DNA from 2 places in the Pseudoalteromonas sp. S4741 genome. Region 2 is predicted to be linked to the other one. Evidence: predicted binding sites of a transcription regulator. Region 2 holds the regulator's gene; the other holds the start of a gene.
What was found. The regulator sigma-54, encoded in region 2, starts transcription at its own class of promoters, with help from an activator protein. The targets are predictions, from matches to a motif close to GTTGGCACGNNNNTNGNNT.
Positions count from the first base shown of each region.

Region 1 (3,832 bases), on a different contig from region 2:
GTACATTTAATGCTGATTCACCCTGTGTTTGAGTGTTTGTTATTTCACACCCAGATAAAAAAACAAGACTGCTGGTTAGCCATACAATAGCCATTAAACGCGCAGACATATTATTTAACTCCTTTATTTTTATAGGGGATGACAATGTTAAATCGACAGCCTTGCGGCTCATTATGCTCAATTTTTAGTTGTCCATGTAACTGTTCAACTGACTCTTTGACTATAGTAAGGCCTAAACCACTGCCTTGTAAGCTAATCTCTTTGGTATGTTTACCTTGATAAAACGCCCCAAAAACATGTTCTCTTTCATGCTCTTTAATGCCACAGCCCTCATCTGCCACCTGCATATTTAGGCCGTTATTTTCTAGACTCAAGCTAATAGTAACGACTTGGTTTGGCTGAGAAAACTTTAAGCTATTGGAGATTAACTGAATTAAAATCATTTCAATTAACTCCCGTGGCAAACTAAGAGAAATATTAGGTAAACTATTGTGCCAAATAAGCGATTGTTCTCGCGCATTTAAGCGGTGCTCAAAGTGGTTATTTACCTTTTTTATTAGCTGATTAAATTCCACTTCACTGACGTTGTCTTTACTGGTGCGAATGGCGTTATAACTCAATAAACTGTCTATCATAGTACGTAGCCTCACCATCGATTGACTGATCAGCCCAAGTACCGCTTTTTGCTCGTTATTGATGGGGCCAACGATTTCATCGGCTAGTAATTCAGTGCCCTCAACCATAGAAGCCAAAGGGGTTTTTAATTCGTGAGTAACGTGGCGTAAAAATGTATCTTTTTGTTGTTCTAACATATGCAGCTGCGCTTGCACCCACTGCAACTTGTTACCTAACTCTATGAGTTCAGCTGATCCCTGCACCGATATTTTTTGCTGCCAATCTCCTTGGCCTAATTTATCAATCACTGAGGTTAAGCTTTTTAAGCGCCCGCTTATGCGCCACAAAAACCCGCCACCAACAAGTAGCGTTAAAGGCGTAAGTGCAACCAACCAGTTTATAAATGAAGCTTGTAAATTTGTGAGCTTAATTTGGTTTTGAGTGATTTTGGCTTCATTTTCCTCACGCAACCACAATGTTAGCTCCGCTAGTATTTCGCTGATTGGCACAAATAATTCAGCTTGTTGACGCGCTTCAACCACAAGTTGAGTATGCGCCGTTTGCAAAGTATCCGTTAGCCGTTGCCATTGGTGTGTATTTGCTTGGTTATTTGAAAGTTGTTTTAGCTCATTGATGTTTTGCAATGATGATTGCCATTTATCTACGATTAGCTTATCGAGTGAGTCGCTCTTTAATACCCAGTTTTGTCTTGTTGCCCTTTCTAAACTATTAAGCTCTTGCTTAAGCACATTAAACGACTTAGTTACTTGGTAATTATTACTCACAATTTGCTGAGTGACCGCTAATTGCTTATTTAATACATTTAAAAACACAATAACTACTATAGATAAGGGCAGCAGCGACAACAGCATGCTCATTACAAATTGGCCAATTAAATTGGGGCGCCAATTTATCAATGCTTTATATTTTTCAGCCATGACTGCGGGCATACAAAAGTCCTTTGCTATTTTTTTAACGTTCTATTATTAAGTGCTCAACTTATACACTCGCTGAACCATCAAGGATAAAAACCCCTACTGTCTCAAAATAGCGACAAGTTAAGCAATTGATTTAAAAAATTTTAAACGCTTATAACTGCAAAATTGTTGCATAAAACACACAGTTACTTGTAAAAATTACGCACCAACCACCACAAAAAAACATAACCCGCTGATTATTAATAAAAATTAATATTGGCATCATTTTTGTAATGGAAACATTAATATTAATTTTAAAAGAGCCAAGGAATGTTCAGAAATAATTTACAGAACGCTGCACTTATTGGTCTGTGCCTAACCAGTACTCATTTATTCGCTCTTGATGTAGATGCTGAATTTAATCGTTTAGACAAAGACAGTAATGGCACATTAAGTGAAGCTGAAGCAGGTGAAGATGCTTTATTACATGAGAACTTTGCACAGATAGACACCGATGAAAACGGACTCATATCTCTAAATGAATTTAAGCTGTTTATAAAATAAAGGAGTACATTCATGAAACAACTAATTGGTGCTTTTTCGCTCCTATTTTTAGCTATTAGTGCCACCGCACTGGCATCGCCATTAAATGTACGTTTTATGCATTTAGATAAAAATATGGATGACCAAATATCGCTTGTTGAGGCAAAGCAAGATAAACAATTACTTAAGCAGTTTGCCGATTTAGACAAAGATAACAACGAGATGATTTCTAAAAAAGAATTCCAAAACTTTAAACCTTAAGTTTAGATTCAAGTTTAATCTATTAGTATAGAGTTAAAAGCACTTGCCATAATCCCTGAGGGAGTGTGTAAACGGATTTAATGTTGGGAGTTAAATTATGGCAAGTGCTTTCTTTCAATACTGTCAGCAATTAAAATACACCTTGGAACGCCAACTATGAGAATACTGCTTCCCTTTATTGGTGCTTTACTTTTTATCAGCCAAAGTGCATTCGCACTTGATGTAAAGCAACGCTTTGACCACTTGGACAAAAATAATGATGGATATTTAACCCATAGCGAGCTTGCTGCTCAGCCTCAGCTATTAAACTCATTTTCAAATTGGGATGAAAATCAAGATAACAGAATTTCTTTAACTGAGTTTAAAAACTACTTAACCACTAACCTGTACTGAGCATTTATATGAAGCCTTTTCATAATATTATTTTACTAACACTGACTGTTTTTAGCTGTATGAGTTTTGCAACAAGCAGTTATATTGCCGAAAAGTTTGAAAAACTTGACCGCAACCAAGATGGCTTTTTAACTTACCCTGAAGCTGCCAGTGATCCTGCTTTATGGTCACGTTTTGGCAGTTATGACCGTGATAAAGACGCACAATTATCATTAAGCGAATACAGCTTGTACGCCAGTAAATAAATAGCCCCACTCAATTAAAGCTTGGTTAACAATATCAAGCTTGAAAAAGTTTAACTCCTATTGTTAACACATCCTATTTCACCCTTAACTTGTTGCTTGCTTTAGCTAAAAGCTGACTTATACGACGCTTAATAAATTATGCTATTGGTATTCTAAATTTGAGTTTGCTACTGTGATAGTACAAATAATAACAACATACCTCTTATGCAACTCAATAAATTAATTAAACCGGTATTACTAGCAAGCCTCTGCGCCTTATCTAGTGTGGCAATTGCACAAACGAAAGTAATATATAATGCCAATGGCTACACCCCTTTATACAAAGGAAAAATGCGCCATGGCGAAGTAAATACGTTTACGACCTTAGTTATAAAAGATGGCAAAGTAGTTAAAACAGGTCCTGACAGCTTAAAAAATAGCTTCCCGGGCGCAACCCTAATTGACGCCAATGGAAAAACCTTATTACCAGGGCTCATTGATGCCCACGGACACGTAATTGGACTGGGTGAAAACTTGTCACAGCTTGATGTGCGCGGTGCAAAATCAGTCGATGAAATAACCGCTAAGCTCAACGAATTTGCCAAAGGTAAAGAAGGTTGGCTCATTGGTCGGGGCTGGAACCAAGAGCTATGGTCCGACACGCGTTTCCCTACCGCTGCTGATTTAGACAAAATCGTCAGCGACCGCCCTGTTATTTTATCGCGAGTAGATGGTCACGCCATTTGGGTTAATTCAAAAGCACTAGAACTTGCCAATATTAATGCTGACACACCAGCCCCAGCAGGTGGAGAAATTATAAAAGACGAGTTTGGCAAACCAACCGGTATTTTTATAGATAAAGCAGAGACCTTGGTTACC
Region 1 covers NZ_PNCN01000015.1:43,361-47,192, reverse strand. The annotation lists gene CWC30_RS02445 (hypothetical protein) at 1-109, opposite strand, end outside; gene CWC30_RS02440 (HAMP domain-containing sensor histidine kinase) at 111-1,565, opposite strand; gene CWC30_RS02435 (EF-hand domain-containing protein) at 1,863-2,096, shown strand; gene CWC30_RS02430 (hypothetical protein) at 2,109-2,336, shown strand; gene CWC30_RS02425 (EF-hand domain-containing protein) at 2,493-2,729, shown strand; gene CWC30_RS02420 (calcium-binding protein) at 2,738-2,974, shown strand; gene CWC30_RS02415 (amidohydrolase) at 3,179-3,832, shown strand, end outside.
Region 1: the regulator sigma-54 is predicted to act here: its motif matches at 1,808-1,826, upstream of CWC30_RS02435 (EF-hand domain-containing protein).

Region 2 (3,832 bases):
GCAGCCTGTCGTTATTACAGGACCTAATTTAAAAATCACAGGCAAAGGCCTTGAGGCCGATTTAAAAACCGAAGTGATTAAACTTATTAACCATACGCGAACCCTATATTATGACCAATAACCTATTTAAAATTCTAATTGTTCCTTCATTACTGATTGCATTTCATAGCCATGCAGAGGAAACCACTGAAGCTCCTGCGGCTAATCAAATCTCAATTAGTGCTGACAGGCAGGAAGGTCAATTAAAAGAAAACGTGGGCATTTTTGAGAAAAATGTTGAAATTATTCATGGTAATCGCCGTATCACAGCTGACCGTTTAGAAGTGCATAAACGCGATGACTTAGGCGATAACAAGCAATTATTAATTGCCACAGGCAGCCCTGCATATTTTGAAGAAACACAAGCAGATGGCACCATCATGAGTGCCAGTGCGAATGAAGTACGTTACGATGTTTCGCAACGTTTTTTAACCTTAATCGGCGATGCCAGTATTGCTCAAGCAGGTCAAAAAATAACTGCTAAAAGTATCACCTACGATATAGAGCAGCAGTTAATTAGCGCAGAAAAAGACGAAAACTCAACAGACCGTGTACACACTATTTTAGTGCCTGTTGAAAACAAAAAAGAAGACGATAAAGGCCAACCATGAGCACATTAAAAGCAGAGCTATTAGCGAAAAGCTATAAAGGCCGTGAAGTGGTGAAAAACGTTGGTCTAGAAGTTGAAGCAGGCAGCATTGTCGGCTTACTTGGCCCCAATGGCGCAGGTAAAACCACGACCTTTTACATGATTGTAGGCCTTGTACCGAGCGATAAAGGTAAAATATCAATCGATGATCAAGATATCACTTTATTACCAATGCACAGTCGAGCTCGCCTAGGGATAGGATATTTACCACAAGAATCATCTATTTTTAGAAAGCTGACGGTTTATCAAAACTTAATGGCTATATTAGAAACACGTAAAGGGCTCAATAAGCAACAACGTGAAGATACCTTAAATAATTTACTTGATGAATTTAGTATTCAGCATATTCGTGACAGCCAAGGTATGGCTCTGTCAGGTGGTGAGCGTCGCCGTGTTGAAATTGCGCGAGCATTAGCAGCAAATCCTAAATTTATACTACTAGACGAACCCTTTGCAGGGGTTGATCCTATCTCTGTATTAGATATTAAAAAGATTATAGAGCACCTTAAAAACCGAGGAATTGGCGTATTGATTACAGATCACAACGTCCGCGAAACACTTGATGTTTGTGAAAAAGCCTACATAGTTTCTCATGGGGAGTTAATTGCATCAGGCACTCCAGAATATGTATTAAACGATAAAACAGTACGCGATGTTTATTTGGGCGAGCAGTTCAAGCTCTAATATGTGTGTTATTCCACTAAGCATCTGCTAAGATTAATCATACTAATTTAAAAGGATTGTTAGAGATAAATGAGGCAATCATTACAGCTGCGCATGGGCCAGCAACTTACAATGACTCCACAGTTGCAACAAGCAATTCGCTTATTGCAGCTCAGTACATTGGATCTCCAGCAAGAAATTCAAGAAGCACTCGATAGTAATCCCTTGCTTGAAGTTGAAGAACAAGATTACAGTGAAGATGCTGCGGGTAAAAACGAACAAAAAGCCGATACCGATGAATCAACGCTAAGTGCTTCAGCTGATGAAAAACCTAGCGAATATGAGCAAGATAGCGGCGAAGCCATGACCAAAGACACCATTAGCGATGATATGGCAATGGATGTTACATGGGATGAATACATGAGCGCAGCACCTGCCTCTTCCTCGGGACCAATGCCTGAAGATGAATCAATTTATCAAGGCTCTTCAACTGAAACGCTGCATGAATATTTAATGTGGCAATTGCAACTGACGCCATTTAGCCCAACAGATGAAGCCATCGCGATTGCAATCGTAGAAGCTGTGGACGATTCTGGTATTTTAACCCTTAGCTGTGAAGAAATATTAGAAAGTTTTAATCAAGAAAACGACATAGAAGATGAAGTTGAACTTGATGAAATAGAAGCCGTTTTAAAGCGTATTCAGTTATTTGATCCGGTAGGAATAGCCGCGCGTAGTTTACAAGAGTGTTTGTGTATTCAACTAAATCAGTTTGACCAAGACACGCCTTTTTTAAACGAAACAAAAATGATCTTAACCGATCACATTGACTTACTGGCTGCGCGTGATTATCGCACGTTAATGAAAAAAACTAAGCTCAAAGAAGATGAGCTTAAAGAAGTCATGACGTTAATTCACACGCTTAGCCCAAAACCCGCTGACACTATTGTTAGAGAAGAGTCTGAGTACGTTATTCCTGATGTGTCGGTTAAAAAAGTGAAAGGCCGTTGGGTGGTTGAACTAAACCCAGATAGCATGCCTAAAATTAGGGTAAACAGCCAATATGCAGCTATGTCGCGTACGGTTAAATCAAGCGGCGATAGCCAGTTTATTCGCTCACACTTACAAGAAGCTAAATGGTTTATAAAAAGCTTAGAAAGTAGAAACGACACACTGCTTAAAGTAACTAACTGTATTGTGCAACAACAACAGGCCTTTTTTGAACATGGTCCTGAGGCGATGAAGCCTATGGTACTTAATGACGTGGCCGAAATGGTAGAAATGCACGAATCGACTATTTCACGTGTTACTACGCAAAAATACATGCACACACCACGCGGTATTTTTGAGCTTAAATATTTCTTTTCAAGCCATGTAAGCACTGAAAATGGTGGCGAATGTTCATCGACAGCAATACGCGCATTAATTAAAAAATTAATCGCTGCAGAAAACTCAGCTAAACCATTGAGTGATAGTAAAATTGCAGATATATTGGCTGAGCAAGGAATTAAAGTAGCAAGGAGAACTATTGCAAAGTATCGCGAATCTCTAGCTATTCCCCCGTCAAATCAACGTAAAAGTTTGATTTAAGGCGTACAACAAAGAGGAAAATGTTTATGCAACTGAATTTAACTGGTCGCCATGTAGATATTACCGACTCGCTTAGAGACTACGTAAATAGTAAATTTTCGAAGTTACAGAGGCACACTGATCACATAACGAATGTGCACGTTATTCTCGATGTAGAAAAACTAAACCAAAAAGCCGAAGCAACCGTTCATGTTAGTGGCGCTGAGATTTTTGCTTCTACTGAACACCAAGATATGTATGCCGCTATAGACTCGCTGATTGACAAGCTAGATCGTCAAGTAATTAAACACAAAGAGAAACTTGCTCGACACTAACACTATGAAATTAAGCTCACTTATCTGTCAGGACTGCAGTAAAGCTGCGGTCCTTTTTAATAGTAAAAAAAGAATTTTAGAATTTATCAGTGAATTGGCTCACAATAAACTGCCCTATTTAACACAACAAGATATTCTTAACGCGTTAACCGCCAGAGAAAAACTAGGGAGTACAGGTATAGGTCGAGGAATTGCAATTCCTCATGGTCGTATGAGTGGTGTACAAGAGCCTCTTGCTCTTATATTAGTGAGCGAAACGGCTATTAATTTTGATGCGATAGATAACAGACCGGTCGACATTTTTGTTGCCTTAATTGTACCTGATGGTGACAATAAGCAGCATTTAAAAACCTTAGCCACTATAGCAGAAAAGCTCAACGATAAAGAATTTTGTAAGCAATTACGAGCGGCAAAATCCGACAATGAGCTGTATCAAGTAATTGTAAGTCAACCGTAGTAACAATTAAGGGTGATAAATGGAATTAATAATTATAAGTGGTCGCTCAGGTTCTGGTAAATCTGTTGCGCTGCGTGTTGTTGAGGATTTAGGTTATTATTGTGTAGATAATATTCCTTT
Region 2 covers NZ_PNCN01000063.1:13,872-17,703, reverse strand. The annotation lists gene lptC (LPS export ABC transporter periplasmic protein LptC) at 1-121, shown strand, start outside; gene lptA (lipopolysaccharide transport periplasmic protein LptA) at 111-650, shown strand; gene lptB (LPS export ABC transporter ATP-binding protein) at 647-1,372, shown strand; gene CWC30_RS10600 (RNA polymerase factor sigma-54) at 1,442-2,941, shown strand; gene hpf (ribosome hibernation promoting factor) at 2,968-3,255, shown strand; gene ptsN (PTS IIA-like nitrogen regulatory protein PtsN) at 3,260-3,712, shown strand; gene rapZ (RNase adapter RapZ) at 3,732-3,832, shown strand, end outside.